One region of the Streptomyces sp. NPDC050164 genome, then DNA from elsewhere that is predicted to be linked to it. Evidence: predicted binding sites of a transcription regulator. Region 1 holds the regulator's gene; the other holds the start of a gene.
What was found. Region 1 encodes HspR, which represses chaperone genes until heat shock. Its sites were predicted from a motif close to TTGAGNNNNNNNNNCTCAA; they were not measured.
Positions count from the first base shown of each region.

Region 1 (15,778 bases):
GGCCGTAGCCTCGATGGGACGTCCGGCCGCCGAGTAGACGACACGGATGTCAGGAGCTGCGCGGCGTCACCAGGCCGGACTCGTAGGCGAACACGACGAGTTGGGCGCGGTCGCGGGCGTGGAGTTTGGTCATGGCCCGGTTGATGTGGGTCTTGGCGGTCAGCGGGCTGATCACCATGCGGTCGGCGATCTGGTCGTTGGACAGGCCCTGCGCGACCAGGGCGACGGCCTCGCGCTCGCGGCCGGTCAGTTCGTCCAGCCCGGTGCCGGCGGCGGAGGGGAGTGGCTGGGTGACGTACCGGTCGATCAGCTTGCGGGTGATGGACGGGGCGAGCAGCGCGTCCCCACGTGCGGCGACGCGCACGGCGTGCACGAAGTCGTCCGGCACGATGTCCTTGACGAGGAATCCGGCGGCGCCGGCGCGCAGCGCGTCGAGGACGTACTCGTCCATGCCGTAGTTGGTGAGGACGACGACGTGCACCTGGGCCAGGGCCGGGTCCGCGGCGATGCGCCGGGTGGCCTCGATGCCGTCGACGACCGGCATCTGGATGTCGATCAGCACGACGTCGGGCAGGTGCTGCTTGGCGAGCGCCAGGCCCTCCGCGCCGTCGGCGGCCTCGGCCACCACCTCGATGTCGTCCTCGAGGTCGAGAAGTGCACGGAATCCGCTGCGAATGAGCGGCTGGTCGTCGACGAGCAGGACACGGATCATGAGGTGTGGTCCACGGGGAGTTCGGCCCGGACGGTGAAGCCGTGCTCGGTGCGCGGCTGAGCGCGCAGCAGGCCGCCGAGGGCGGTGACGCGTTCCCGCATGCCGAGCAGCCCCAGGCCGGGCGTCGGCACGGTGTCCGGCGTGGCCTTGCCGTCGTCGTCGACCTGGACGACGAGTGAGTCGGTCAGGTAGTCGATGCGGACCGAGGCGGTCGCGGCGCAGGCGTGCCGGGCGATGTTGGTCAGCGACTCCTGAACGATCCGGTAGGCGGTCCGGCCCACCGCGGCCGGCAGGTCGGGCCGCTGTCCCTCGATCGTCAGCGTCGCGTCGAGGCCGGCCCTGCTCGCCTGTTCCACCAGCTCCGGGATGTGGTCGAGCCCGCGGGGCGGGGAGGTGTCGTCATCGCGCAGCGCCTCCAGGGTGGCGCGCAGTTCCCGGGTCGCCTCACGTCCGGCCTCCTGGATCGCCAGCAGGGGCTCGGGTACCTGTTCACCCCGCCTGCGGGCCACGTGGACGGCGACTTCCGCCTGCACCTTGATGATCGAGATCTGGTGGGTGAGCGAGTCGTGCAGTTCCCGGGCGATGCGCAGCCGTTCCTCATCGGCGCGGCGCCGCGCGGTCTCCTCCCGGGTGCGTTCGGCTTCGTCCGCCCGCCGCTCGGCCTGGCGCAGTGCCTCGCCCGCGGCGAACGCGGCGATCAGCCATGCGATCTCAAGGACGTGCCGGGCCTGCGCCAACGCCTCGCCCGCAGGCCCGTCGTGGAAGACCAGCGCGGTGAGGAGAAGAACAACCAGCATGGTCACGGACGCCGCCACCGTGAGGGCGCGGTGCCCGGCCCGCACCGCGCCGTAGACCGCAACCAGGTACGAGACGGCGAGCACGTCGAAACCGGCCGCCTCGTAACCCACCGCGCACAGCCCGGTGACGACCAGGACGGCCAGCGGAGCGCGGCGACGCGCGGCCAGCGCGAGACCGCCGGCCGCCAGCAGCGCGTAGCCGAGCACGTCGGGGTCCGCGTCCGGGTGCTCCTCGGACAGCCCGGTGCCCAGCAGCAGGGCCGCCACGCCGAGGGCGATCGCCCAGTCCCTGACCGCGGCCGGGACGCCGAACCGACCTGTATCCATGCGCGCACCTTAGCCAGACGCCGCCGCGGACGAGTCCAACTCGCGGACGAGCGGCCGGCTACCGCGCCTGCGGTATCCGCGCGGCTCCTGCCGCATCCGCAGCAGGAGCCTGCGGCATCGACGGCAGCACGAAGTGTCTGCGCCTGCGGGACGACCGGCGACGGGGCCGGCGGACACGATCGGAGGCATCCGGATCCCCGAAACGAAACGCGTGAGAGGAGAGCGACATGAACTCGCTGAACCCCGTGAACTCCCCTGAAGCCCTGACGATGTCGATCCAACTCGTTACCGCCGCCGAGGGGTACGGCGTCCAAGGCCGAGGTCCGTCCATCGCGGCTGATCTGGTGGCGCTGGCCGGTATGGCCATCGGCGCGCTGGCCCTGGCCCGGGCCAAGGGACGTGCCGGCACCGGCAGCGGGCGAACCGGTGCCGTCGTGGCCATGGCGGTGGGTCTGACCGGCATGATCCTCGCCGGGGTGGCGCTGGCCATCGCTGACGGCGGCCCCGGCACCGGAAACGGGGTGGTCGGATCCGCCTTCGCCCTCGTGCTGGGGTTGTTCGGCATCGTCCTCGGGGTCCGGGCTCGGGCGCGCTCGCGCCGCGAGGGCCTGACGGGCTGACGCTCCGCCGCAGGGATCCGCTGGGGACGGCAGACCACAACAAACAGCAGCCTTCAGACAGAACTGGTAAACCTTCCGGCCACAAACCTACGGCCGGTGTACGGACACGACCTCGTACGGTACGAGGTCGAGCGTCGCGATCTTCAGTATCTGCTCCATGCACGCCCGTACTTCGGCGTCTTCGCGGGCGGCCGCCAGATCCGCTTGCGAGCGCCACTGGTTGTAGTTGGCCACTCGAGTGCCCTCAAGACCCCGGTGAATATTGGCCTGCACATAGCCAGGCTGCTTCGGCATGACCTCCCGCGCCATGTATTGGAGCAGCTCGATGAGACGTTGCTGATTCTCCGGAGCGACGGTGAAGACATTGATGTAAGTGACCAGGTCGCCGCCCGTGCTGATCTGGGTCATGCTCAATGCCTCCAAGCGAGTCGTGGCCACCTGGGCAACGAAGTCCCGTGATTACGAATGAGCCCCAGGGCAAGGAGTCACCTCAGGTGGCTTTTCGTGGCGGATCCGGCAGGTTGTGCCACGCGTGACGGCATCCCCCGGCGCAGTACACCCTCCGTCTGCGGGCATCCGCGATGCTGAAGAGCGCGATGAGCAGGCGGAAGGACTTGGGGAGTTCGTAGCTCGGAAGGCCTTCCATCCCGAAGCGCCACCTCGTGAGCATCACGGCCGGCGTGTGAGTGGGGCGGATGCCGGAACGCGCGATGCTCTCCGGTACGTCCTCCTCGCAGGCGCGGGCCTGCCCGCAGAACGACACCAGCGTGTGCAGGACCTTGCGTTGGTCGTCCTCCGGAAGGGCCTCGAACCACTCGACGCCCTCGGCCGTCGGTCTGAGTCCCTGGGCGAGTTCGTTCAGGATCACCTCATGTGCGTACAACTTCCACTTCCTCGGTTCAGACCGACGGTACGCGCAGGGATTCACAGCGCGTCGGCGCGAGAGACCAAAATGTCGATGGCCTCCGTCCAACGGAAGCGATCCGCGCCACCACCGGCCTTGGGACGGTGAGGTTCGTAGGAGCCGATATGGACGCCCATCTCCCGCAGTTGTTCCAGGCTCCGCTGGTAGGCGGGGTGCGCAGCCTGGGCCGCATTCAGGTAGGGGAGTGCGACCGTAGGGATGCCCATGCCGTATGCCTCGCACAGGATTCCCAGGGCGAGAGTGTCCGAGATGCCGGCGGCCCACTTGTTGATCGTGTTGAAGGTCGCCGGGGCGACCGCGATGGCGTCGGCGGGTGGGAGCGAGCGGGTCTCTCCAGGGGTGCGCCAGGCGGAGCGGATCGGGTAGCCGGTCTGGGATCGGATCGCCTCTGCGTCCAGGAAGCCGAGGCCTTGGGGAGTGGCGATGACGCCTACGTCCCAATGCCGTTCCTGTGCGTGGGTAATCAGTTTGCCGACATCACCGGCGACTCCGGCCGCGCACACGACGACGTACAAGAAGGGCTTCTTGCCCTGCACGCTGGACTCGGTCACGCGGGAACTCCCAGTCGGTGGCTGAAGCGGTGCAGTTCCGGCAGGGTACGTCGGTGGTCACGGGCGGCCATGTCCGCTGCCAGGTGGCGGATGGCGGGGCGGCGTACGTCCTGAGCCGCACACGTTTCGGCCATGCGCAGTGCCTGGTAACCATCAGCGAGGCGTCCTAGCTGGCTGTGGGCGCGAGCGATCTCCACCCACAGCGCCGCCCGGCGTTCCGGTACGGGGATGGGGCGTTTTCTGAAGGGCCGTGCTGTCTGCAGAGCAAGTCCTGCATCTCCGAGAGCCACCAATGCACTGACTTCGTGCAGGGCGACGTTGGTCTGGCAGAAGTTGGCCCATGCGTCGGGCTGGTCGAGTGTGACGTATCGCGCGACTTCCTTGGCCTCTGTCAGGAATTCCGCCGTAGCGGCACGGTCGCCTCCGCTGCTCGATGCGGTGACTCCGCGGAGCAGTAACAGCCCCACTGCTGCGAGGTACTTCGGTGAGCGCTGATCGTACGAGCCCGACAACTGGTCGGCGGTATGACGGACGAGGGCGACGGCCTGAGTGGTGTGCTTCTCGCGGGCCAGGACGTGGGCCTGAACGCGGACGCTTGAGGCAAGTACGACCGGATCACCCGAGCGTTCGGCCTCTGCCATCGCCCGGCCGACAGCGAGCCAGGCGCTGCCCTGATCGTGCTGCTTGAGCAGGAGGCTCGTAGCGGTCTGATAGGCCGTTGCGAGCAGGCCGGACAGCGTTGAAGCGTCGATCGTGCCGACGTCGGAGGCGCACCGGAGGTCGGCGATCACTCCAGGCAGAATGCGCTCCAGCGTGGCGTAGTCGCAGGTGTGGAACAGCCGACGGGCCGCACCTACCCGGTTCCGCAGGGAAGTTACGTTCGGCGCAGCCCGGGGAACAGGGTCAGCCGCGACAGTCGATCCAGGCAGCAAAGCCTGGACGAGGGCATCGCGCGTAGCGGCGGGGGAGGACGCCACCCCGAGTGCGGCGATGCCGGCGGCGAGGAACGTGCGGCGTTGCACCCCATCCGGCTCGGGAGCGGCGGTACGAGAGGGTGGCACGGGCGCTAACCCCAACTTGTGGGGCGGAATCTCCAATTCCTGCGCGATAGCCCGAAGGACGCTCATGTCGTCCGTGCCCCGGCCGCTTTCCAAGCGGCTCACCTTGGACTGGTGGTAACCGAGTGCGGCGGCGACGTTCTTCTGCGAGCGTCGCTGTAACACCCTTGCCTGACGGATGACCTCGCCGATCCGTTGTGGCGCCTCGTGTCCTCCGGCCATCTGCCACGGACCCTTTCGCCGTCGCCGATCCTGCCTCTTCAAACGAGCGTAGATCAGCAGTGATTCACCCTCATGCAGCTTCTGCATAACTGATGCTGCCGCTGCTCCCAAGCCCGCCGTTCAGCTTGGCCTGGTGGTTGCTTGAAGCGTCGCACTTGCCACAGAACCCCCGCGACGGGTCGAGCCGTCCGGGGGCGTGGTCACCAGCTGAACCCGATGGAGCTGACGACATGACTGACCTTATTCGCCGCCTCATTGCCTGGGGGGGCTCATGGCCACACCGCCCGGCAAGCATCACCGGGCGTCGAGCTCTTCGCTGCCTTCGTATGCCGTTCCGACGTTCCCTGCCCCCGCTTCTCTGCCCGCTCACCGCAGTCCATACGGCCTGGACACGCGTATCGACGGCTCCTCCACGGTTGCCGTGCGTCCCTACCTCGTCGCTCACGAGCAGCGGCAACGGCGTCATGAACCGGCTTGGCTCGCCGCGCGGTCGCCAGCAGCAGGGCCTTACTGGCTCCACGGTGTGGAGGTGGCCTGATGGCAACGGAGGCCGATGCAGCTGAGCCCGAGAGCCCTCATCCACGCCGCAAGCTTCGTCTCTTGCCATGGACGGGCACAGAGGCCAAGCCGTGCTTCCTGATCACGGACGACGAGGGTGGACGCGTGTCTCGTCTGGCCGACATCGCAGAAGAGGTCCAGCTCGAAATGGGCGCCCACCTTCTCGCCTACGCAGCCGACATGCTGACGAACGCCACCGAGGATCAACTGCGTTTCCTGGCCGAGCGCCTGACCGAAGCCCTTCGCGACTCGCTGCGCATCGCCGAGAGCCGGAAGGAGAGGACATGCGGCATTCAGGAGCGGTCCGGCCGATGAGGGCTGCGGCCTCCGAACCGCCCTCGTCCCCCGAGTGCGCCCTCGCCGCCCGCCCCGGCTACCAAGACCTGCACGCCCACTGCCGCCAGACCCGCGACCTACCCCTACCCTTCGCCTTCGGCATCCTGCTCCAGCGACGCTGTGAATGCGCCTGTCACAGGTACGACAGCGAGAGTCCTTGCGGCCTGTAGGCGGCGGGAAACGTCGACGCCCCCTGCCCGATAAACCCGGGACAGGGGGCGTCAAGAACAACCCGCGGCAACCGCCTACTTCACCGGCTCCGGCTCCGGCGCACTCTCCGAGTCCGCCGCCCCCGCCGGCGGCTCCCCGCCGTCGTCGCCGTCACCGTCGTCGCCCTCGCCCTCCGCGGACACCGGCGTCTTCACCGAGTCCAGCAGCAGCTGGGCCACGTCCACCACCTGGATGGACTCCTTCGCCTTGCCGTCGTTCTTCTTGCCGTTGACCGAGTCGGTCAGCATCACGAGGCAGAAGGGGCACGCCGTCGACACGATGTCGGGGTTCACCGACAGCGCCTCGTCGACACGCTCGTTGTTGATGCGCTTGCCGATGCGCTCTTCCATCCACATCCGCGCACCACCCGCACCGCAGCAGAAGCCCCGCTCCTTGTGGCGGTGCATCTCCTCGTTGCGGATGCCGGGGACGCTGGCGATGATCTCGCGCGGGGGCGTGTAGATCTTGTTGTGGCGGCCCAGGTAGCAGGGGTCGTGGTAGGTGATGATGCCCTCGACCGGGGTGACCGGGATGAGCTTGCCCTCGTCCACCAGGTGCTGGAGCAGCTGAGTGTGGTGGATGACCTCGTAGTCGCCGCCGAGCTGCGGGTACTCGTTGCCGAGGGTGTTGAGGCAGTGCGGGCAGGTGGCGACGATCTTCTTCGCCGACTTGGGCTTCGCGGACTCCGGGACGACCTTGCCGTCGTCGTCCATCTCCTCTCCGAACGCCATGTTCAGTGCCATGACGTTCTCCATGCCGAGCTCCTGGAACAGGGGCTCGTTGCCGAGCCTGCGCGCCGAGTCGCCCGTGCACTTCTCGTCGCCGCCCATGATGGCGAACTTGACGCCCGCGATGTGGAGGAGTTCGGCGAAGGCCTTCGTGGTCTTCTTCGCGCGGTCCTCCAGGGCGCCGGCGCAGCCGACCCAGTACAGGTACTCGACCTCGGACAGGTCCTCGATGTCCTTGCCGACGACCGGGACCTCGAAGTCGACCTCCTTGAGCCACTCCAGGCGCTGCTTCTTCGCCAGGCCCCAGGGGTTGCCCTTCTTCTCCAGGTTCTTGAGCATCGTGCCCGCCTCGGACGGGAACGCGGACTCGATCATCACCTGGTAGCGGCGCATGTCGACGATGTGGTCGACGTGCTCGATGTCCACCGGGCACTGCTCGACGCAGGCACCGCAGGTGGTGCAGGACCACAGGACGTCCGGGTCGATGACGCCGTTGTCCTCCAGCGTGCCGACCAGGGGGCGCTCGGCCTCCGCCAGCGCGGACGCCGGGACACCCGCCAGCTGCTCTTCGGACGCCTTTTCCTCGCCCTCCATCGTCTTGCCGCCGCCCGCCAGCAGATACGGCGCCTTGGCGTGCGCGTGGTCACGCAGCGACATGATCAGCAGCTTCGGGGAGAGCGGCTTGCCCGTGTTCCACGCCGGGCACTGCGACTGGCAGCGGCCGCACTCGGTGCACGTGGAGAAGTCCAGCAGGCCCTTCCAGGAGAACTGCTCGACCTGGGAGACGCCGAAGACGTCGTCCTCGCCCGGGTCGGTGAAGTCGATCGGCTCGCCGCCGGAGGTCATGGGCTGGAGCGCGCCCAGCGCCGTCCCGCCCGTCGCCTCGCGCTTGAACCAGATGTTCGGGAAGGCGAGGAAGCGGTGCCAGGCGACACCCATGTTGGTGTTGAGCGACACCACGATCATCCAGATGAACGAGGTGCCGATCTTGATCATCGCGACCAGGTAGACCAGGTTCTGCAGCGCCGTGACCGACAGGCCCTCGAAGGCGAGGACCAGGGGGTACGAGGCGAAGTACGAGGCCTCGTAGTGGTCGACGTGGTGGAGCGCGCCCTCCAGGCCCCGCAGGACGTAGATCGCCAGGCCGATGGTGAGGATGACGTACTCGACGAAGTACGCCTGGCCGGCCTTGGAACCGGCGAAGCGGGACTTGCGGCCGGCCCGCGAGGGCAGGCTCAGCAGCCGGATCACCATGAGCACCGCGATGCCCAGGACCGTCATCACGCCGATGAACTCGATGTACAGCTCGAACGGCAGGAAGTCGCCGATGACCGGCAGCACCCAGTCGGCCTGGAACAGCTGGCCGAAGGCCTGGGCCAGGGTGGGCGGCAGTGTCAGGAAGCCCACGGCGACGAACCAGTGGGCGACACCGACGATCCCCCACCGGTTCATGCGCGTGTGGCCGAGGAACTCCTTCACCAGGGTCACGCTGCGCTGGTAGGGGTTGTCGGTCCGGGTACCGGCGGGCACGGGCTGGCCCAGCTTGAAGTACCGGACGAACTGGCCGATCGCGCGTGCGAGCAGCGCGACGCCGACCACGGTCAAGACCAGCGACACGATGATCGCGGCGAGTTGCATGGGGGCTCCTCGGGCCTGCGAGGGTTTGTCGGGGGAACTTGTCTCTCTGGAAAGTTCCCCGAGATTACTAAGCGGTAACTTATGCAGTCCGTCTGAGACTACCCCTATCCTCCGCCGCACTGTAGCCGGGTGGGCAGTGATCTGAATCGCTGAGGGTTGCCTCAGAAACTCGTGTTATTCGTACCGAATTGTCATAGTGACGCCTAACTTATATCCGTGCTCTACGGGATCGTCGCCGCCGCCACCGCCCTTCTCCTCGCCGCCCTGCTCGCGGCCCTCCTCCGGGCCCCCGCCCTGCGCCTTCGCGTCCTCGACCGGCGGCGGCAGGGGGAGGTGCCGTTGTCCGGGGGTGTCGTCGCCGTGCTCGGGCTCGTCGACGACGTGTGGCGGTTGCGGCGCCGGGTGCTCGTCGCCGGTACGGCCGTGGCGGCGGCGTGCGTCGCGCCGTACGGCGAGACCGGGATTGGGGGCGGGCTGCTCGCCGCCGGGTGGGTCGTGGGGGTGACCTTCGCCTTCCGGGGGCTCGATCACGCCGACGGGCTCGCGGGGTCCGCGGGCGTGCTGACCGCCTTCGGGGTGGCGGCCTGTGCGGCCGTGGAGGTGATGGACGGGATCGCGGTGCTGATGAGCGTGCTGGCCGCCGCGCTGACCGGGTTCCTCCTGCGCGACTGGCATCCCGCCCGGGCCGCGCTCGGGGCGTGCGGGTCGATGTCCGCGGGGTTCGTGCTGGCAGCCGGGGCTGTGTACACACGGGCCGGGTTCGGGGTCGGGGAGAGTGCCGGGGTGCTGTTCGCGCTGACCGCCGTGGTGTGCGCCGACGCCGTGCTGGTGCTGCTGTCGCGGCGGCTGGGCGGGCGGGCCGTCCTCCGGAGCGGGCCCGATCATCTGGCGCACCGGCTGCGATGGCTCGGGCTGACCGTGCCGGGGGCGACTGTCCTGCTGGGGGCCGGGGCGTTCTCCGGTGTGCTCGTCGGGGTACTCGCGCACGCCGGGTGGGTCGGGGGCGACGCCCTGTGGTGGGTGGCCGGATTGGCTCTTGTGGCCGTGTTCGCCCTCTCCCGTGTTCCCGTATACGCCGATCGACGCACCGTATCGCCGCAGGCCAGAGCGCCGTTGCGTGTAAGGAGCGGATAAGACTTGAGCCCGGTCGACTCAGCTCTGTTGACCGGTTGGGAGCCGTCGTGCACACTTGAGTCCGTTCCACTCAAGTCAGCTGGAGGAATCAACCATGGCACGTGCGGTCGGCATCGACCTGGGCACGACTAACTCCGTCGTCAGCGTTCTGGAGGGCGGCGAGCCCACCGTCATCACCAACGCCGAGGGCGCCAGGACCACGCCGTCCGTCGTCGCCTTCGCCAAGAACGGTGAGGTGCTCGTCGGAGAGGTGGCCAAGCGTCAGGCGGTCACCAACGTGGACCGGACCATTCGGTCGGTCAAGCGGCACATGGGCACCGACTGGAAGATCGAGCTCGACGGGAAGCCCTTCAACCCACAGCAGATCAGCGCCTTCGTGCTGCAGAAGCTGAAGCGGGACGCCGAGTCCTACCTGGGCGAGAAGGTGACCGACGCGGTCATCACCGTCCCGGCGTACTTCAACGACTCCGAGCGCCAGGCCACGAAGGAGGCCGGCGAGATCGCCGGTCTGAACGTGCTGCGCATCGTCAACGAGCCCACCGCGGCCGCCCTGGCGTACGGCCTCGACAAGGACGACCAGACCATCCTGGTCTTCGACCTCGGTGGCGGTACGTTCGACGTCTCGCTGCTGGAGATCGGCGACGGTGTCGTCGAGGTGAAGGCCACCAACGGTGACAACCACCTCGGTGGTGACGACTGGGACCAGCGCATCGTCGACTACCTGGTCCAGCAGTTCCAGTCCGGCCACGGCGTGGACCTGGGCAAGGACAAGATGGCCCTGCAGCGTCTTCGCGAGGCCGCCGAGAAGGCCAAGATCGAGCTGTCCTCGTCCACCGAGACCTCGATCAACCTGCCCTACATCACCGCCTCCGCCGAGGGCCCCCTGCACCTCGACGAGAAGCTCACCCGCGCCCAGTTCCAGCAGCTGACCGCGGACCTCCTGGAGCGCTGCAAGACGCCGTTCCACAACGTCATCAAGGACGCTGGCATCTCCATCAGCGAGATCGACCACGTCGTCCTGGTCGGCGGCTCGACCCGTATGCCCGCCGTCGCCGAGCTCGTCAAGGAGCTGACCGGCGGCAAGGACGCCAACAAGGGCGTCAACCCGGACGAGGTCGTCGCCATCGGCGCCGCCCTGCAGGCCGGTGTCCTCAAGGGCGAGGTCAAGGACGTCCTGCTCCTCGACGTCACCCCGCTGTCCCTCGGTATCGAGACCAAGGGCGGCATCATGACCAAGCTCATCGAGCGCAACACCACGATCCCGACCAAGCGGTCCGAGATCTTCACGACGGCCGAGGACAACCAGCCCTCCGTGCAGATCCAGGTCTACCAGGGCGAGCGCGAGATCGCGGCGTACAACAAGAAGCTCGGGATGTTCGAGCTGACCGGTCTGCCCCCGGCGCCGCGCGGTGTCCCGCAGATCGAGGTCTCCTTCGACATCGACGCCAACGGCATCATGCACGTGACCGCGAAGGACCTGGGCACGGGCAAGGAGCAGAAGATGACCGTCACCGGCGGCTCCTCGCTGCCGAAGGACGAGGTCGACCGCATGCGCCAGGAGGCCGAGCAGTACGCGGAGGAGGACCACAAGCGCCGCGAGGCCGCCGAGTCCCGCAACCAGGGCGAGCAGCTCGTCTACCAGACGGAGAAGTTCCTCAAGGACAACGAGGACAAGGTCCCCGGCGACATCAAGACCGAGGTCGAGGAAGCCGTCGGTGAGCTGAAGGAGAAGCTCAAGGGCGAGGACACGGCCGAGATCCGCACCGCCACGGAGAAGGTCGCGGCCGTCTCGCAGAAGCTCGGCCAGGCCATGTACGCCGACGCGGGCGCCGCGCAGGCCGCCGACGGCGCCTCCGCCGGAGCCGGCGCGGGTGCCGGTGCCGGTGACGCCAAGGCCGACGACGACGTGGTCGACGCCGAGATCGTGGACGACGAGCGGAAGGACGGTGCCGCGTGACGGAGGAGACCCCGGGCTTCGACGAGCAGCAGCCCGACGTCCCTTCCGGCGCCACCTCCGATGACGCCGAGCCGAAGGCTGCCGCCTCCTCCCCGGAGGAGGCGGCAGCCCCGGCCGGGGACACGGGCCAGGACGTGGCTCTGGTGGCCCAGCTGGACCAGGCCCGCACGGCGCTCAGCGAGCGCACGGCGGACCTCCAGCGCCTCCAGGCCGAGTTCCAGAACTACCGCCGCCGGGTCGAGCGTGACCGGATCGCGGTCAAGGAGATCGCCATCGCGAACCTCCTGACCGAGCTCCTGCCCGTACTCGACGACATCGGCCGCGCGCGGGAACACGGCGAACTGGTCGGCGGCTTCAAGTCCGTCGCCGAGTCGCTGGAAGGTACCGCGGCCAAGATGGGCCTCCAGCAGTTCGGCAAGGAGGGCGAGCCCTTCGACCCGACGATCCACGAAGCCCTGATGCACAGCTACGCACCGGACGTCACCGAGACGACGTGCGTGGCGATTCTGCAGCCCGGGTACCGGATCGGCGAGCGCACCATCCGCCCCGCGCGGGTGGCGGTGGCCGAGCCCCAGCCGGGGGCACAGACGGTCAAGGCGGACGAGACCGCCGAAGCCGACGACAAGGAGAGCGGTGGCCCGGAAGAGGGCTGACGACATAGCGGACGAAGGGAAGGAGGGGCGTCGAGGATGAGCACCAAGGACTTCATCGAGAAGGACTACTACAAGGTCCTCGGCGTCCCCAAGGACGCCACCGAGGCCGAGATCAAGAAGGCGTACCGGAAGCTCGCCCGCGAGTACCACCCGGACGCCAACAAGGGCAATGTCAAGGCGGAGGAGCGCTTCAAGGAGATCTCCGAGGCCAACGACATCCTCGGCGATCCCAAGAAGCGCAAGGAGTACGACGAGGCACGCGCCCTCTTCGGCAACGGCGGCTTCCGCCCGGGGCCCGGCGCGGGCGGCGGCTCCTTCAACTTCGACCTGGGTGACCTCTTCGGGGGCGCCCCGGGCGCCCCGGGCGGCCAGGGCGCCGGCGGTTTCGGCGGTGGACTCGGTGACGTCTTCGGGGGCCTGTTCAACCGTGGCGGCGCGGGCGGACCGGGGACGCGCACGCATCCGCGGCGCGGCCAGGACATCGAGTCCGAGGTCACGCTGAGCTTCACGGAGGCGATCGAGGGCGCGACCGTCCCGCTGCGCATGTCCTCGCAGTCGCCCTGCAAGGCCTGCTCGGGCACCGGCGACAAGAACGGCACACCGCGCGTGTGCCCGACCTGCGTCGGCACCGGGCAGGTCGCCCGGGGCAGCGGCGGTGGCTTCTCCCTCACCGACCCCTGCCCGGACTGCAAGGGCCGCGGCCTGATCGCGGAGAACGCCTGCGAGGTCTGCAAGGGCAGCGGCCGGGCCAAGTCCTCGCGGACCATGCAGGTGCGCATCCCCGCGGGCGTCAGCGACGGCCAGCGGATCCGGCTGCGCGGCAAGGGAGCCCCGGGCGAGCGCGGCGGCCCGGCGGGCGATCTGTACGTGGTCGTGCACGTCGACTCCCACCCGGTCTTCGGCCGCAAGGACGACAACCTCACCGTCACCGTCCCGGTGACCTTCGCCGAGGCGGCCCTCGGCGGCGAGGTCCGGGTGCCGACGCTGGGCGGGCCGCCCGTCACGCTGAAGCTGCCGCCGGGCACGCCCAACGGCCGCACCATGCGCGCCCGGGGCAAGGGCGCGGTCCGCAAGGACGGCACCCGCGGCGACCTCCTGGTCACCGTGGAGGTGAGTGTTCCGAAGGACCTGACGGGGAAGGCTCGTGACGCACTCCAGGCGTATCGCGAGGCGACCGCGGGTGAGGATCCGCGGGCGGAGCTGTTCCAGGCCGCGAAGGGAGCATGAGTCAGATGGACGGTCGTCGACGCAACCCGTATGAACTGACCGAGGAGACCCCGGTCTACGTCATCTCGGTGGCGGCCCAGCTGTCCGGCCTGCACCCGCAGACCCTGCGTCAGTACGACCGCCTGGGCCTGGTGTCTCCGGACCGCACCCCGGGCCGGGGTCGCCGCTACTCGGCCCGGGACATCGAACTGCTGCGCACCGTCCAGCAGTTGTCGCAGGACGAGGGCATCAACCTGGCCGGCATCAAGCGCATCATCGAACTGGAGAACCAGGTCGCCGCGCTCCAGGCCCGCGTGGCCGAGCTGGAGGACGCGCTCGACGGCGCGGCGGCGGCCATGCGCCAGCGCGAGGCGGCGGTGCACGCGTCGTACCGCCGCGACCTGGTGCCGTACCAGGAGGTCCAGCAGACCAGCGCGCTGGTGGTGTGGCGGCCGAAGCGGCAGCAGCAGTCGGACTGACGCGCGTACGCCTGTGAAAGGGGCCGGGAGGAGACTCCCGGCCCCTTTCGTACGTCTTGGGCCGTTTTCCGCCGGGTCTCCCGTGGATGACTGCATGGTGCATGGCACTTGGAGACGATTCCGCAGAGCCTTCACAACACTCGCGGAGCGTGGTGTTGTCATCTCGTTAAGTGGTTCCGCTTGACGCTGGGGGCGCGTCCGCGTTGGCTTTTCAGTCACATGGGCCACAAAGGTGTGCCCACGTCCGAATCACACGCGAAGTGAGCTCCGCATGCGTCGTCGTATCTCCATATCCGTGGCCGCGGCCACGATGTCCGTCACGCTCGCCGGCTGCGGCGTGCTCAACGCGACCGGGAGCAGTGACGACGCGAGCCCGACCAAGGGCAACGACATCACGGTGGGTCTGCTCCTCCCGGAGAAGGCGAACACGCGGTACGAGAACTTCGACTACCCCATCATCAAGACGAAGGTCGAGTCCCTCACCAACGACCAGGGCCGCGTCGAGTACGCGAACGCCGAGGCGAGCGCGGACAAGCAGGCCGACCAGTTGCAGAAGATGATCGACGACCGGGTCGACGTGATCCTGCTGGACGCCGTCGACGCGCACGCCATCGCGGGCGGCGTGCAGAAGGCCAAGGACGCGGGCATCCCGGTCATCGCCTACGACCGGCTGGCCGAGGGCCCGATCGACGCGTACATCTCCTTCGACAACGAACTGGTCGGCGAGGTCCAGGGCCGCACCCTGCTGGAGGCCATCGGTGAGAAGGCGAGCCTCTCCGACAAGATCGTCATGATGAACGGCTCGTCGACGGACCCGAACGCCAAGCAGTTCAAGGCCGGTGCGATGTCCGAGCTGAACGGCAAGGTGACGATCGCGCAGTCCTTCGACACCAAGGACTGGAAGCCGGAGAACGCGCAGGCCAACATGGCCGAGGCGATCGAGAAGATCGGCAAGGACAACATCGACGCGGTGTACTCCGCCAACGACGGCATGGCCGGCGGCATCGTCAAGGCCCTGGAGGCCGCGGGCGTGACCGAACTGCCGCCGATCACCGGCCAGGACGCGGAGCTCCCGGCCGTGCAGCGGATCATCACCGGTGAGCAGTACATGAGCGTGTACAAGTCGTACCCGCAGGAGGCCGAGAACGCCGCGGAGATGGCCGTGGCCAAGGTCCAGGGCCGCGACATCCAGTTCGCCGCCCTCGCCCGCGACAAGGTCGACAGCCCCACCCACAAGGGCATCCCCGCCCAGCTCGTGCCGGTGGTCGCCCTGACGAAGGCCAACATCAAGGACACGGTCGTGGCCGACGAGGTCTACAAGCTGGCGGACATCTGCACGGCGAAGTACAAGGCGGCCTGCCAGGCGATCGGCCTGAAGTAACCGCTTGGTTCGTCGTCTTCCGCTCTCCCTGGATGCCTCCTCCTCACCCCGGAGGGATCCGGCGGCATCCGGTGGTCACCGGTGGTTTCCGGCGAGGGCGGCGCGGGGAGCCGTGTTGCGGAGCAGGTCCCGTCCGCGCATAGTTGCGCTGCGAAGGACGGCGAAACCGGGGGTGGGATGGGCGATGGCCGGGCACGGGGCGGAGGAGCATCCACATGGTGCTGACCGACTGTGCGAGGCCGGGGATCGCGTGTATTCCCGGGCCGTACGGCGGGGCCGCGTGCCG
Region 1 is NZ_JBITJK010000016.1:56,490-72,267, forward strand. Features, by position in the region: gene ACIBNA_RS21960 (type II CAAX prenyl endopeptidase Rce1 family protein) at 1-8, shown strand, start outside; gene ACIBNA_RS21965 (response regulator) at 50-712, opposite strand; gene ACIBNA_RS21970 (sensor histidine kinase) at 709-1,836, opposite strand; gene ACIBNA_RS21975 (DUF6223 family protein) at 2,064-2,456, shown strand; gene ACIBNA_RS21980 (antibiotic biosynthesis monooxygenase family protein) at 2,544-2,864, opposite strand; gene ACIBNA_RS21985 (DUF5958 family protein) at 2,947-3,339, opposite strand; gene ACIBNA_RS21990 (flavoprotein) at 3,381-3,932, opposite strand; gene ACIBNA_RS21995 (helix-turn-helix domain-containing protein) at 3,929-5,212, opposite strand; gene ACIBNA_RS22000 (hypothetical protein) at 5,750-6,085, shown strand; gene ACIBNA_RS22005 ((Fe-S)-binding protein) at 6,352-8,682, opposite strand; gene ACIBNA_RS22010 (MraY family glycosyltransferase) at 8,899-9,816, shown strand; gene dnaK (molecular chaperone DnaK) at 9,911-11,773, shown strand; gene grpE (nucleotide exchange factor GrpE) at 11,770-12,426, shown strand; gene dnaJ (molecular chaperone DnaJ) at 12,463-13,653, shown strand; gene ACIBNA_RS22030 (heat shock protein transcriptional repressor HspR) at 13,659-14,111, shown strand; gene ACIBNA_RS22035 (sugar ABC transporter substrate-binding protein) at 14,383-15,492, shown strand; gene ACIBNA_RS22040 (LuxR C-terminal-related transcriptional regulator) at 15,677-15,778, shown strand, end outside.

Region 2 (15,778 bases), on a different contig from region 1:
ACCTGGCGGACGTCGGTGACGGCGTGGACGTCGAGCTTGTCCAGCACCTCGGCCGGGACGTCGTCCAGGTCGGGCTCGTTGCGCTTGGGGATGATCACCGTGGTGACGCCCGCCCGGTGCGCCGCGAGCAGCTTCTGCTTCACGCCGCCGATCGGCAGGACCCGCCCGGTCAGCGAGACCTCGCCGGTCATCGCCACGTCCGTGCGGACCAGACGGCCGGACAGGAGCGAGGCGAGGGCCGTGGTCATCGTGACGCCGGCGCTGGGGCCGTCCTTGGGGACCGCGCCCGCCGGGAAGTGGATGTGCACACCCCGGTCCTTCAGATCGCCCACCGGCAGTTCCAGCTCGGCACCGCGGGAGCGCAGGAAGCTCAGCGCGATCTGCGCGGACTCCTTCATCACGTCCCCGAGCTGACCGGTCAGGGTCAGCCCGGCCGCGCCCGTCTCCGGGTCGGCCAGCGACGCCTCGACATACAGCACGTCACCGCCGGCGCCCGTCACCGCGAGGCCCGTCGCCACGCCCGGCACGGACGTCCGGCGCTCGGCCGGGTCCTGGGCGGACTCGGGCACGTGGTGTGGCCGTCCGATCAGAGCGCGCAGGTCCTCGTCCCGGACGGTGAACGGCAGCTCCCGCTCACCCAGTTCGTGCTGGGCCGCGACCTTGCGCAGCAGCCGTGCGATCGACCGCTCCAGGTTGCGGACGCCCGCCTCGCGCGTGTACTCACCGGCGAGCTTGCGCAGCGCGCCCTCGTCGACGTCGACCTCGTCCTTGTCGAGCCCTGCCCGCTCCAGCTGGCGCGGCAGCAGGTGGTCACGGGCGATGACGACCTTCTCGTCCTCGGTGTAGCCGTCCAGGCGGACGATCTCCATCCGGTCGGCCAGCGCCTCCGGGATCGCCTCCAGGACGTTGGCGGTCGCGAGGAAGACCACGTCCGACAGGTCCAGCTCGACCTCCAGGTAGTGGTCCCGGAAGGTGTGGTTCTGCGCCGGGTCGAGCACTTCGAGCAGGGCAGCGGCCGGGTCGCCCCGGAAGTCCGAGCCCACCTTGTCGATCTCGTCGAGCAGCACGACCGGGTTCATGGACCCGGCCTCCTTGATGGCCCGGACGACGCGGCCGGGCAGCGCGCCGACGTAGGTACGCCGGTGACCGCGGATCTCGGCCTCGTCGCGCACGCCGCCGAGGGCGACGCGCACGAACTTGCGGCCCATCGCGTGGGCGACGGACTCACCGAGCGAGGTCTTGCCGACACCGGGCGGTCCGACGAGCGCGAGCACGGCACCGCCCCCCCGTCGCCCGCCACCACCCTCAGCCGAGGCGCTTCGCGCCGCCCCTTGGTCGGGCCGCCCGCCGACCACGCCCAGCCCCCGGTCGGTACGCCGCTTGCGCACCGCGAGGTACTCGGTGATCCGCTCCTTCACGTCCTGCAGTCCGGAGTGCTCGGCGTCGAGGACGGCCTGGGCGCCCTGGATGTCGTACGCGTCCTCGGTGCGCTCGTTCCACGGTATCTCCAGGACCGTGTCGAGCCAGGTGCGGATCCACGAGCCCTCGGGTGACTGGTCGGAGGACCGCTCCAGCTTGTCGACCTCCTTGAGCGCGGCCTCGCGGACCTTCTCGGGCAGGTCGGCGGCCTCCACCCGGGCGCGGTAGTCGTCGGACTCCTCGCCCTCCTGCTCGCCGTTCAGCTCGCGCAACTCCTTGCGGACCGCTTCCAGCTGACGCCGCAGCAGGAACTCGCGCTGCTGCTTGTCGACGCCCTCCTGGACGTCCTTGGCGATGGACTCGGCCACGTCCTGTTCGGCGAGGTGGTCGCGCAGCTGCTGGGTGGCGAGCTTGAGCCGGGCCACCGGGTCGGCGGTCTCCAGCAGCTCCACCTTCTGATCGGTCGTCAGGAAGGGCGAGTAGCCGGAGTTGTCGGCGAGCGCCGGGACGTCGTCGATGGCCTGGACGCGGTCGACGACCTGCCAGGCACCGCGCTTGCGCAGCCAGGCGGTGGCGAGGGCCTTGTACTCCTTGACCAGGTCGGCGACCTGCCCGGGCAGCGGCTCGGGCACGGTCTCGTCGACGCGGGTGCCCTCGACCCAGAGGGCCGCGCCGGGACCCGTGGTCCCCGCACCGATCCTCACCCGCCCCCGGCCGCGGATCAGCGCGCCGGGGTCGCCGTCGGCCAGCCGGCCGACCTGCTCGACGGTGCCGAGCACACCGGTGTTCGCGTACGTCCCGTCGATGCGCGGCACCAGGAGTACCCGGGGCTTTCCGGGCGTTGACCGGGCAGCGGCCTGGGCGGCCTCCACCGCGGCACGCACCTCGGAATCGCTCAGGTCCAGCGGGACCACCATCCCGGGCAGCACGACCTCACCGTCGAGCGGCAGCACGGGCAGGGTGAGCGGTGTGGACGTCGAAGCCATGATCTCCCCTTCGGCAGTCAAGTTGAGCTATGCCGACTCAATGCGCGAGAGCCAGCGGATGTTCCCCACCGGTCGTTCGCTGTGAGCGATCGGCCGTGACGCCATGGGCGATCCGGGCCGTAGAGTGGGCGATGTAACAGATCAAAGCGGCAAGTGCCTATTACCAGGGGGCGGCGTGGACAGCACCGTGCAGGCGTGGGTGGACGGGTGGATCGTGTCGCGCGGGGCGGCTCCGCCCGTGACCGAGCCGTGGGGCTGCACGATCGACGTGGGGACGAACGGGCACGTCACACGGCATGTGTTCGGCGCGACCGGCGACGACCTCGACGAGACGGCCGTCCGCAAGGTGGCCGGCGCGGTGACCGGGGCCGGGGTGTGGCTGAAGGCGTTCCGGGACCCGTCGGTGGTCGCCGGCTGGCTGGACGACACCTGGTGGATCGACCCCGAGCCCGGCTGTCTGATGACGGTCCCGCTGAAGCCGGCCCCGGCGAACGCCCCGGACGTGCCCGACGGCTACCGGCTGCGCAGCTGGTCGCGCGGCGGAGTGACGCGCGTACTGATCGCCGCGCCGGACGATTCCCTGGCGGCGCGCGGCCAGATCGCCCCGACCGGCGCCACCGCCGTCGCCGACCAGATCGAGACGGCCCCGGAGCATCGCCGCAAGGGACTCGGCAGCCTCGTCATGCGGACGTTGCAGAACGCCGCCGTGCGGCAGGGGGCGCGGACCGGTGTCCTTGCCGGTACGCCCGCGGGGCGAGGGCTCTACGAGGCGCTGGGCTGGGAGGTAGTGGCCCTGCTCACCAGTGCGAAGCACTGCCCGCGGACCTGAACGGCCTCCCCTGCGGCTCCGAGCCGGCACGCCTCTTCCGCCACCGCCGGACCACCGGCCAGGTCGCGACGCCGATGGACAGGGCGATCAGATGCCCCCAGTTCGTCATCGGGTCGGTGAGGGCGAGCAGGTCCTGCAGCAGCATCCCGCCGAAGCCGGCCAGCAGCGGCACGCGCAGCCAGGGCCGCAGCAGACCGGCCAGGGCGCCGGTGCCGGCGGCGACGCCGAAGCTGACGCCGTAGTCGAGTCGGTGCAGCGAGCTCTCCGGGAGCTGCCCCGCCAGCACCGCGAGCCCGACCGGGACCTCGGTCGCCAGGGTGGCGAGGACGTGCCCGAGCAGGAAGACACCGGCCGTGCGCAGGCCGCCGATCCGCCGTTCCAGCGCGGTCAGCACGAGCACGAACCCGATCGCGAACGGCGAGGTCACCCCGCCCGCGAGCCACAGCGCACTGCCGACCAGCACCAGCTCCGGCGCCCGCACCAGGTGCGCCACATCCGTACTGGAGCCCTGGAGAAGGGCGTGCACCATGGCGGGGTCCGCGTGGGCGGAGATCAGCGAGGTGACACAGAGGACGACCGCGTACCCGAAGGTGAACGGCGTACCCGTGGGAGTGGGGAACAGCCGCCAGGGCCGCAGCACCCCGAGTCGAGGCCCAGGCTTTCCCACCGCCGTGGGCTCCGGTACGCCCGGGGCCACGGTCCCGTACGGCTCCCGGCCGCCGGCCCGCTGCCTCGGCACCCCGTCCAGCAGCCCCGGCATATCGGAAACGGGCGCGCCCGTCGGCGTCGGCGTGGCCGTCTCGTCGGCCGGCGCGGTGCGTTCCACGGCGGGCGCTCCTTCCGTCATGCCCCAGACTTCGCGCACCTCCGCTCCCTGTCTGTGACGGGCGCCACGCGAGAGCCGATTCACAGCAACCTGAAAGCAGCCCACCGCGTCCCCCGTCGGCCGCTCCCTAATTCTTGGCGCCGGACACCTCCCACCTGCCAGGATTCTCGGATGCCTATCTCGAACGACATCCCCCGCGTGCTGGAGCGTCGCGAGGGCCCGCACGGCGAGGTCGTGCTGCGACGGCACGGCGACCGGCTGGAGATCATCGCGAACGGCTGCTTCCTGATGGACACCTCCGACGGCCGCTCGGAGCGGCGGCTGATCGACGCCGCCCTGGACGCCCTGGCCGGCCGGGACCGTCCGGACGTGCTGATCGGCGGACTCGGCGTCGGCTTCTCCCTCGCCCACGCGGCGGCGGACCCGCGCTGGGCAGGGATCACGGTCGTGGAACGCGAGCACGCGATCGTCCAATGGCATCTCGACGGCCCGCTCTCCGCGTTCTCCGCCGAGGCCCTCGCCGACCCCCGCACGCACATCGTCGAAGCCGATCTCGTGGCGTACGTCAATGAGACATCCGCCACGTACGACGCCCTGTGCCTCGACATCGACAACGGACCCGGCTGGACCGTCACGGAGGGCAACGGAAATCTCTACTCGGAGGCCGGACTGGCAAGCTGCGTACGGGTGTTGAGACCCGGTGGGGTTCTCGCCGTCTGGTCCGCCCAGCCCTCTCCGGAATTCGAAGAAACCTTGTGGAATGCCGGGTTCCAACAGGTGCGTACCGAAGAGATCACGGTTGCCCGGGGCGTTCCGGACGTCGTACACCTCGGCATCCGCCCTGGATAGCAAAGGTGTACTGACTCCCCGTACGCTGCTCCTCTGACGCCGATCATTCAAGCGTCAATCGCAACCATGCGCAGACCGAGGGATCACCCCACTGATTCCGGAAAGCACACCCCAGGGGCGGGCGATGGAGCAGACACACACCTCCCACAACGGTTCGGCGACGGCTACTCCGGGCGCACAGCGCCGGGTCCTGGTGGTCGAGGACGACGCGACGATCGTGGACGCCATCGCGACCCGCCTGCGAGCCGAGGGATTCCTCGTGCAAACAGCGGGCGACGGCCCGGCCGCCGTCGACACGGCCGAGGCCTGGCAGCCCGACCTGCTGATCCTCGACATCATGCTGCCCGGCTTCGACGGTCTGGAGGTCTGCCGGCGGGTGCAGGCCGCCCGGCCGGTGCCGGTGCTGATGCTCACCGCGCGCGACGACGAGACCGACATGCTGGTCGGGCTCGGCGTCGGCGCCGACGACTACATGACGAAGCCGTTCTCGATGCGGGAGTTGGCGGCGCGCGTCCACGTGCTGCTGCGCCGCGTGGAGCGGGCCGCGCTGGCCGCCGCGACGCCGCGCAGCGGCATCCTGCGCCTCGGCGAGCTGGAGATCGACCACGCGCAGCGCCGGGTCCGGGTGCGCAGTGAGGACGTTCACCTCACGCCGACCGAGTTCGACCTGCTGGTGTGCCTGGCGAACACCCCGCGCGCGGTGCTCTCGCGCGAACAGCTGCTCGCCGAGGTCTGGGACTGGGCGGACGCCTCCGGCACCCGGACCGTCGACAGCCACATCAAGGCGCTGCGCCGGAAGATCGGCGCCGAGCGGATCCGTACGGTGCACGGCGTGGGCTACGCCCTGGAGACCCCGACGCCATGAGCGGCGGGCCGGGAGCACGGAGAGGCCCCGGGGATCCGGAACCCTGGGGCGGGGTGAGCCCGTTCTCGATCAAGACGAAGCTCGGCGCGCTGGTCGTCATCTCGGTGCTGATCACCACGGGCCTGTCGGTGATCGCGGTGCACACGAAGACGGAGCTGCGCTTCATCACGGTCTTCTCGATGATCGCCACGCTTCTCATCACGCAGTTCGTGGCCCATTCCCTCACCGCGCCGCTGGACGAGATGACCGCGGTGGCCCGTTCCATCTCGCAGGGCGACTACACCCGCCGGGTGCGGGAGAACCGCCGTGACGAGCTGGGCGACCTGGCCGTGACGATCAACGCCATGGCCGACGAGCTGGAGGCCCAGGACCGCCAGCGCAAGGAGCTGGTGGCGAACGTCTCGCACGAGCTGCGCACCCCCATCGCGGGACTGCGCGCGGTGCTGGAGAACATCGTCGACGGCGTCACACAGGCCGACCCGGAGACGATGCGCACGGCCCTGAAGCAGACCGAGCGGCTCGGCCGGCTGGTGGAGACGCTGCTGGACCTGTCCCGCCTGGACAACGGCGTCGTACCGCTGAAGCAGCGGCGGTTCGAGGTGTGGCCGTATCTGTCCGGCGTGCTGAAGGAGGCCAACATGGTCGCCTCCGTGCGCGCGGGCATCGCCACCGGCTCGGGCAGTCACACCCGTACGGACGTCCATCTGCACCTCGACGTCCACCCGCCGGAGTTGACCGCGCACGCCGACCCGGAGCGCATCCACCAGGTCGTCGCCAACCTCATCGACAACGCGGTCAAGCACAGCCCGCCGCACGGCCGGGTGACGGTCAAGGCGCGCCGCGGCTCGCTGCCGGAGTCGCTGGAGCTGGAGGTGCTGGACGAGGGCCCCGGCATTCCGAAGTCCGAGTGGCACCGCGTCTTCGAGCGGTTCAACCGCGGCAGCGCCAAGCGGCCGCAGGGACCGGGCAGCGACGGCGGTACGGGACTCGGCCTGGCGATCGCCCGCTGGGCGGTGGATCTGCACGGCGGGCGGATCGGAGTGGCTGAATCCGAGCGGGGTTGCCGGATTCTTGTCACTCTTCCGGGACTTCCATCTGTGCCAAGTTGACGTAAAGTTCGAAGCGGAGCCACAAGATCCATGGGCGTCCGCGCTGACGGACACGTGTGATCAGGCACAGGCCCGCGCCGTCGGCGCGTGAGGCCCTGCCGAGCCCTTCCCTCTTTAAGCGGAACCACGCTTGTTTCCCGCCATTTCAAGCCCCGAAACACGCTCCAAGATGTGACTTGCACGACGTTGCACGGGCCCGACCTGACCTACCCGGTCCGGGAGGCGTAGCCTTGATTCCCGCTGTCCATCATCTTGTGAAGCGGAAGAGGGCGGTTGCCGCCGTGTCGCCACAGTCCCCCAGTAACTCGAGCATCTCGACCGACACCGACCAAGCGGGTAAGAACCCCGCCGCGTCGTTCGGTGCCAACGAGTGGCTCGTCGACGAGATCTATCAGCAGTACCTCCAGGACCCGAATTCGGTAGACCGAGCCTGGTGGGACTTCTTCGCCGACTACAAGCCGGGGGCGGCTGCCGCCTCGGCTCCGGCGGGTACCGCGGCCGCGGGGGCCGCGGGGACCACCACCGCTCAGCCGGCGGCCCAGGCCGCCCCCGCCCCGGCGGCCCCGAAGCCCGCGGCCGCCGCGCCGGCGCCCGCTCAGGCGAAGCCCGCCGCGCAGGCCCCGGCCCAGCCCGCCGCTCCGGCGAAGGCCGCCCCGGCTCCCGCCAAGCCGGCCGCCGCCGCGAAGCCGAAGGCCGAACCGGCCGCCGAGGCCCCCTCGGGCCCCGAGCAGGTCGTGCTGCGCGGCCCCGCCGCCGCGGTCGCGAAGAACATGGACGCCTCCCTGGAGCTGCCCACGGCCACGTCCGTGCGCGCGGTCCCGGTGAAGCTGCTGTTCGACAACCGCATCGTCATCAACAACCACCTCAAGCGGGCGCGTGGCGGGAAGATCTCCTTCACGCACCTCATCGGCTACGCGATGGTCCAGGCCATCAAGGCGATGCCGGCGATGAACTACTCGTTCGCCAAGGTGGACGGCAAGCCCACCCTGGTCAAGCCGGAGCACGTCAACCTCGGTCTCGCCATCGACCTGGTCAAGCCGAACGGCGACCGCCAGCTGGTCGTCGCGGCGATCAAGAAGGCCGAGACGCTGAACTTCTTCGAGTTCTGGCAGGCCTACGAGGACATCGTCCGCCGCGCCCGCGACGGCAAGCTGACGATGGACGACTTCTCCGGGGTCACGGTCTCCCTGACCAACCCCGGCGGCCTCGGCACGGTCCACTCGGTGCCGCGTCTGATGCCCGGCCAGTCCGTGATCATGGGCGTCGGCTCCATGGACTACCCGGCGGAGTTCCAGGGCACCTCCCAGGACACCCTGAACAAGCTCGGCATCTCGAAGGTCATGACGCTCACGTCGACCTACGACCACCGGGTGATCCAGGGCGCCGCCTCCGGCGAGTTCCTGCGCCAGGTCGCGAACCTCCTGCTCGGCGAGAACAACTTCTACGACGAGATCTTCGAGGCGCTGCGCATCCCCTACGAGCCGGTCCGCTGGCTCAAGGACATCGACGCCAGCCACGACGACGACGTCACGAAGGCCGCCCGCGTCTTCGAGCTGATCCACTCCTACCGGGTCCGCGGTCACGTCATGGCCGACACCGACCCGCTGGAGTACCAGCAGCGCAAGCACCCCGACCTGGACATCACCGAGCACGGGCTCACCCTGTGGGACCTGGAGCGCGAGTTCGCCGTCGGCGGATTCGCCGGCAAGTCCCTGATGAAGCTGCGCGACATCCTCGGCGTGCTGCGCGACTCGTACTGCCGCACCACCGGCGTCGAGTTCATGCACATCCAGGACCCGAAGCAGCGCAAGTGGATCCAGGACCGCATCGAGCGCTCGCACACCAAGCCGGAGCGCGAGGAGCAGCTGCGCATCCTGCGCCGGCTGAACGCCGCCGAGGCCTTCGAGACCTTCCTGCAGACGAAGTACGTCGGCCAGAAGCGCTTCTCCCTGGAGGGCGGCGAGTCCGTCATCCCGCTGCTGGACGCCGTGCTGGACTCGGCCGCCGAGTCCCGCCTGGACGAGGTCGTCGTCGGCATGGCCCACCGCGGCCGGCTGAACGTCCTCGCCAACATCGTCGGCAAGTCGTACGCGCAGATCTTCCGCGAGTTCGAGGGCAACCTCGACCCGAAGTCGATGCACGGCTCCGGTGACGTGAAGTACCACCTGGGCGCCGAGGGCACCTTCACCGGTCTCGACGGCGAGCAGATCAAGGTCTCCCTGGTCGCGAACCCCTCGCACCTGGAGGCGGTGGACCCGGTCCTGGAGGGCGTCTCGCGCGCCAAGCAGGACATCATCAACAAGGGCGGCACGGACTTCACCGTCCTGCCGGTGGCGATCCACGGCGACGCGGCCTTCGCGGGCCAGGGCGTGGTGGCCGAGACCCTGAACATGTCGCAGCTGCGCGGCTACCGCACCGGCGGCACGGTCCACATCGTCATCAACAACCAGGTCGGCTTCACCGCGGCTCCCGAGTCCTCGCGTTCCTCCATGTACGCGACGGACGTGGCCCGCATGATCGAGGCCCCGATCTTCCACGTGAACGGCGACGACCCGGAGGCCGTGGTCCGCGTGGCCCGGCTCGCCTTCGAGTTCCGCCAGGCGTTCAACAAGGACGTGGTGATCGACCTCATCTGCTACCGCCGCCGCGGTCACAACGAGTCGGACAACCCGGCCTTCACCCAGCCGCTGATGTACGACCTGATCGACAAGAAGCGCTCGGTGCGCAAGCTCTACACCGAGTCCCTCATCGGTCGCGGCGACATCACCCTGGAAGAGGCCGAGCAGGCGCTGCAGGACTACCAGGGCCAGCTGGAGAAGGTCTTCACGGAGGTCCGTGAGGCCACGTCCCAGCCCGGTACGGTCGAGTCCTCGGACCCGCAGGCCGAGTTCCCGGTCGCCGTGAACACCGCGGTGACCACGGAGATCGTCAAGCGGATCGCCGAGTCCCAGGTCAACATCCCCGACAACATCACCGTCCACCCGCGTCTGCTGCCGCAACTGCAGCGCCGGGCGTCGATGGTCGAGGACGGCACGATCGACTGGGGCATGGGCGAGACCCTCGCGGTCGGCTCCCTCCTGCTGGAGGGCGTCCCGGTCCGCCTGGCCGGCCAGGACTCGCAGCGCGGTACGTTCGGCCAGCGCCACGCGGTCATCATCGACCGCAGCACGGGCGACGAGTACACGCCGCTCCAGTACCTCTCCGAGGACCAGGCGCGGCTCAACGTCTACAACTCCCTCCTCTCCGAGTACGCGGCGATGGGCTTCGAGTACGGCTACTCGCTGGCCCGCCCCGAGGCGCTCGTGATGTGGGAGGCGCAGTTCGGCGACTTCGTCAACGGCGCGCAGACGGTCGTGGACGAGTTCATCTCCTCGGCCGAGCAGAAGTGGGCCCAGACCTCCGGTGTGGTCCTGCTGCTGCCGCACGGCTACGAGGGCCAGGGCCCGGACCACTCCTCGGCCCGCCCGGAGCGCTTCCTCCAGATGTGCGCCCAGAACAACATGACGGTCGCCATGCCGACGTCGCCGTCGAACTACTTCCACCTCCTGCGGTGGCAGGTGCACAACCCGCACCACAAGCCGCTGGTGGTCTTCACGCCGAAGTCGATGCTGCGTCTGAAGGCGGCGGCCTCGAAGGCGGAGGAGTTCACGACCGGCCAGTTCCAGCCGGTCATCGGCGACGCGTCGGTGGACGCGGCCGCGGTCAAGAAGGTCGTCTTCTGCGCCGGCAAGGTCTACTACGACCTGGAGGCCGAGCGTCACAAGCGCGGCGTCACGGACACGGCGATCATCCGCATCGAGCGCCTGTACCCGCTGCCGGGTGTCGAGCTCCAGGCGGAGATCAAGAAGTACCCGAACGCCGAGAAGTACCTGTGGGCCCAGGAGGAGCCGGCGAACCAGGGTGCCTGGCCGTTCATCGCGCTCAACCTGATCGACCACCTGGACCTGGCGGTCGGCGCGGACGTCCCGCACGGCGAGCGCCTGCGCCGCATCTCGCGCCCGCACGGCTCGTCCCCGGCGGTGGGTTCCGCGAAGCGGCACCAGGCCGAGCAGGAGCAGTTGGTGCGTGAGGTGTTCGACGCGTGAGCCTGTGAGCACCGGCTCGTAGCAGGGCCCGCCCCCCGGGAACATGCGTCCCGGGGGGCGGGCCTTTCGCCGTCCGGAGTGTCAGATCGGCTGCGGTTCGAAATCCCAGTAGGGGCGGTGACGTTCGAGGATGTACTGCGTGTGCGGGTGATCCGGGCCGAGGAGGACGGTGAGCCGGGCGGCGACATCGTGGTGCAGCTTCTCCGCCTCGGCGCGGTGGCCCAGTTCGGCCAGGTCGAGAGCGAGACCGGCGCGCAGGCTGATCGTGAGGATGTGATCGTCGCCCAGCGCCCGCGCAGCGCGTTCGGCGGCGTCCCGGCCGAGAGCAGCCGCGGCGTCCGTCTCCCCGTTGGCGGCGAGGGCGGCCACCCCGTTCTTGGCGCAGCCGATGGCCCATGGATGGTCCCGTCCGACGGCCTGCTCCATCTCCCGGACAGTGGTGAGGGACAGCTCCAGAGCGGCGCGCCGGTCTCCCATGTCCCGCATGACGGTGGCGACGTTGTCCCGGGCTCCGACGCAGTAGGGGTGCTGTTCGCCCAGCAGGGCCGCGTACTGCTCGGCGGTGAGCTCGGCGAGCTCCCTGGCCTCGGCTGCGCGCTCCATGTGCCGCAGCAGCATCGCGTAGTCGCAGGAGACCATGAGCGTTTCGGGGTGCGAAGCGCCGCGTCGGCGCAGCAGCTTCTCCCGGACCCCCCGCATCATGGCGTACGCGAACTGGAGGTCACCGTCCCGGCGGGCGCACAGCGCGAGGTTGTGCTCAGCCTGCAGGGTCTGGCTGTGGTTGCGGTCGAGGACCTGGCTGTGGACGCGGGAGTTGTGGCCCTGGATCGTCATCGCCTCCCGGTAACGGCCGAGCAGCCGCAGCATCCAGGCGCTGCGCAGCGCCGAGTTGAGCGTGGCGACGTCCTTGCCGCCAAGGAGCTGGACCCGGGCCTCGAAGACGCTGCGGTGCAGGGCGAGCGCCTCGGTGTAGTGGCCCTGTAAGCCGATGGCGACGGCGAGGTTGCTCCGGATGCTGAGGGTGCGCGGTACGTTCTCTCCGCCGAGTTCCCGCACGGCGCTCTCGGCGGCCTCCTCGAACAGGGTCCGGGCCTCCGTGTAGCGGCCGAGCGCCATCAGTGTGCCGCCGAGACCGTCCTTGGCGCGGATCAGTTCGATGGGGCGGATCCCGTCGGCGTCGCGCAGCCGCCGCAGGTTCTCCTGGCCGACCTGCTCCGCCTCGGTGTACCGGCCGAGTCTGCGCAGCATGTTGCCGAGCTGGTGGACGGCGACGAGGACCGACCGGTCGGTGTCACCGGATTTGGGCCGCCAGCTGTCCACCGCGAGCCGGCTCAAGGCCCAGCCGTCCTGGTACTCGCCGCGCATCCGCAGGTACTCGACGCAGTTCAGCACGAGGTCCCGGACATCCCTGTCGGAGGACTCCAGGGCACCGGACGGTTCCAGGTGCGGGATGATCACGGAGTATCGGGCCCAGTTGCCGGCAGACGCCGAGTCGCGCGGGTCGGCGGAGACCAGGACCCTGCGCGCGGCGGCGGAGTAGCGCGCGGCGTCAACAGGCGACTGCACGGACCGTACGAACCGGTGGAACAGGCGGTGCATACGGACCGTGCCCACGGTCTGCGCGTCCATGCGGGGGCCCTGCTCGTACTCGATGCGCATGGAGGTGATCTCGGAGAGTCTGCGCAGCGCGGTGTTCCAGCTGCTGGGCTCAGCGACCAGTTCGGCCAGCTCGGGCGGCAGGTCGGCGAGCCGGGCCGTCTGCAGCAGGCGTACCGGGACCACGTCGTGTGCGAAGCAGACCAGCAGGTTGAGCAGTTGCCAGGCGGGTTCATGGCTCTCCCGCAGCATGTTGATCAGCTTGGACCAGGCGATCTCGTACTTCGGGTGGTGGCCAGAGGCCATGACGCCGAAACGGTCCGGCTTGCCCTCCCGGATGTCGCGTATGTAGTCGTTGACGGGGACGCCCGGGTTCAGCTGGAGCCAAGCGGCCGTCTGGTCGAGCAGCAGGGGCATGTCCTCCACCGCCTGGGCGAGCCGCTCCGCCTCGTTGTCGGTGAGCCGCGCAGCGCGCCGCCGGGCGAACGCGAGACTCTCCCGGCGTTCGAAGGCCGGCACGTCGATGACCTCGGCGTGGGCCGACCACTCACCTCGGTGGGTGGTGACAAGGACGTGTCCACGTCCTTCGGGGACGAGCCCGCTGAGTCGCTCGGGCTCGTCGGCCCCGTCCAGGACGAGCAGCCAGGGGCGGGCGGTGCCGTCGAGCTCACGCTGTACCGCCTTGATGGTGGCCGACAGGTCGCCGGTGCCCGGAACACCCATGGCCGGGGCGAGCTCGGCGAACTGCTGGCGCGCGGTGACACGCTGGGCGGCGCTGATCCACCAGACGATGTCGTACTCGCCCGCGAACCGGTGGACGTACTCCATCGCGAGCTGCGTCTTGCCGTTCCCGCTGGGCCCGCGCAACGCCACGGCGGCGCCGTCCCGCCCGGTCGCTGAGAACGCCCCGTACACCTGCTCCAGCAGTTCGGAGCGGCCGACGAAGCGATGGTTGCGGCGCGGTACGCCGCCCCACACCGCCGGCGGGTCGTCCGGGAAACGCGGGCCGCGACTGAGATCCAGGGCGGCGGGACCCGCAATGCCCGCGAGGTCCAGGACTCGGTCGCGGGCCGCCTCGGGAGTGAGGCCCCGCATTTCGACGGGGCGAGGGCGATGACGGCGGAGGGCATCGGCTGGGCGGTGACGCTCACGGCGGCGACCCGGTCCCCGTGCTCCGTCAGCAGTTGCCTGAGCACGCCGGCCCAGGCGTCGAAGCGGTCGCTGTCCAGTTGTTCGTGCCAGTCGTCGATGACGAGCAGGATCCGGCCCGGGGCACCGAGCAGGTCGTTCAGCGCCTCGGCGGTGGCGGGCCGCCGCAGCGGATTCCAGCGCACCAGCGTCGTGGCCCGCCCCGCGGCCCGGATCTGGTGCTCGATCCACTTGGCCCAGGATTCGCTCTGCCCGGCGAAGATCACCGTGACGTGTCCGAGCTCCGCCGCCATCTCGCAGTCCCCTCAACTGAACCTGGTCACGACTGTGCACAGGTTATTCAATTGTGCGTCAAAAGGGCTCGATCAGCGCAAAGTTGAGAGACCGGTCAGTTCCCCGGTGCCGTGTCCCGTACGGTCCGTTCGAGTCGTCGGGCGATGTGCCGAACAAGCCGTTCCAGATCAGCGCAGTAGACGCTGGGGTGGCGGAAGCCTGTGCCGGGCGCGTACCGGTGCACGTAGTTGCCGCCTCCGCACACCTTCCCGACCGGGCAGCCTCGGCACTCCGCGGCCAGGGCCCGTTCACCCAGCTGGCGGGCGGCGACGCCGGGGTGGCGCAGGGCCTCGTCGAAGGAGTTCCGGAAGACGTCCAGCCCGGTCTCCGCCGCGCCCGCGTAGGCCGACTTCAGGGAGTCGACCTGCTCGATCGCGCCGTCCGTCTCCACCACGACGGCGGCCATGGGCGACAGTCCCACGGCCTCGGCCCTGCTGGGCGCGCCGAGCAGCAGGGCGGCGATCTCCTGGAAGAGCCGGACGCGGGTGCGCAGTCGCCGCTCGTCCCACCAGGCGTCGAAGACGGTGGCCAGCCAGTCGCCGTAGGGGGCGGGGTGCGGGCGGTGGCGTCCGGGGTGCCGCGGGAAGACCCCGGGGGGCGGGTGGCCCCAGTTGGCGTGCGGCAGGAGGAAGTCCACCGCGGGCGGGTTCAGCTCCAGCAGCGACCGGTAGACCTCCAGCGGGTCGGCGTCCAGGTCGATGGTGCACAGGATGCCCGCGTAGCAGGCCGGGCGCTCGGCGAGCGCGCGGGCGGCTGCCCGGGCCGCGGGCCAGGCGGGGCGGCCGGCACGGTCGACGCGGCGGACGTTGTGGGCGGCGCGGCCGCCGTCGAGGCTGAGGCCGACCCGGATGCCGGCGCCGGCGAGCACGTCGAGCGCTGGGCCCGTGAGCCGGGTCCCGTTGGTCTGCAGGGTGGCGGTGACCCGGCATCCGGCGGGCAGGGCCTCGCGGACGGCCCGGGTGTAGGCCAGGGCGGGGCCCGGGCCGGTGAGGAGGGGCTCGCCGCCGTGGAGCTCGACACGGATCCCGTCGAGACCGTGCGCGCGGACGTGCTCGGCGATGCGGGCGGCGGTGTGCCGCATGGTGTCCTCGGGCACGCGCGGCGGGCGGTCGCGCCAGCCGGCGTCCTGGCCCCGGTACAGGTAGCAGTAGGTGCAGTCGAGGTTGCAGCGGCTGTGGACCTTCAACACGAACTGCCGGAAGGGTGTGGCCCGGTGGGCGGAGGTGTCGAGCAGGGCATGCGGCCACGGCGGGTGCGCCGACGGCGGGTGGTGCGCCGTCATGGGGCGTCCTCGTACTGGGCGACGACGACGGACTCCCCTTCCCGGGCACGGAGCTCGGCGAGGATCGCCGCGAATACCGGGTGGTCGGTGTGGTCCGGCCGGGGGACGTCGGGCAGGGGTATGTGGGTGTCGTCGACGGGCGCGGTCACTCGTCGGCCGTTTCGGATTCCAGGCGGGCAATGCGGGAGCGGAGGTGCTCACGGCGGCCGGAGTCCGGCGTGAGGGGCAGAGCGCGATGGTAGTCGGCCAGGGCCGGGCCCGTCCGTCCGAGCCGCTCGTGGACCTGTCCCCGGGACTGCAGGGCGACGGAGCGGGTCTCGTCGTCACCCGCCTCCCGGGCGTGGTCGGCGGCTTGGGAGAAGCAGTCGGCCGCCTGGTGCAGCCGTGCGAGCACGCCCGTGCGGCTGTGCAGGAACTCCTGGGCGGTTCCGCGGTTGAGCCAGCACTGCC
Region 2 is NZ_JBITJK010000061.1:12,122-27,899, reverse strand. Features, by position in the region: gene lon (endopeptidase La) at 1-2,405, opposite strand, end outside; gene ACIBNA_RS42685 (GNAT family N-acetyltransferase) at 2,581-3,234, shown strand; gene ACIBNA_RS42680 (rhomboid-like protein) at 3,203-4,060, opposite strand; gene ACIBNA_RS42675 (spermidine synthase) at 4,232-4,909, shown strand; gene ACIBNA_RS42670 (response regulator transcription factor) at 5,034-5,774, shown strand; gene ACIBNA_RS42665 (ATP-binding protein) at 5,771-6,883, shown strand; gene ACIBNA_RS42660 (multifunctional oxoglutarate decarboxylase/oxoglutarate dehydrogenase thiamine pyrophosphate-binding subunit/dihydrolipoyllysine-residue succinyltransferase subunit) at 7,165-10,968, shown strand; gene fxsT (FxSxx-COOH system tetratricopeptide repeat protein) at 11,050-13,659, opposite strand; gene ACIBNA_RS42650 (FxsB family cyclophane-forming radical SAM/SPASM peptide maturase) at 14,102-15,328, opposite strand; gene ACIBNA_RS42645 (hypothetical protein) at 15,325-15,477, opposite strand; gene ACIBNA_RS42640 (SAV_2336 N-terminal domain-related protein) at 15,474-15,778, opposite strand, start outside.
Region 2: lon (endopeptidase La) is a predicted target of HspR. The motif match lies at 2,428-2,446, and genes of this name have one in related genera.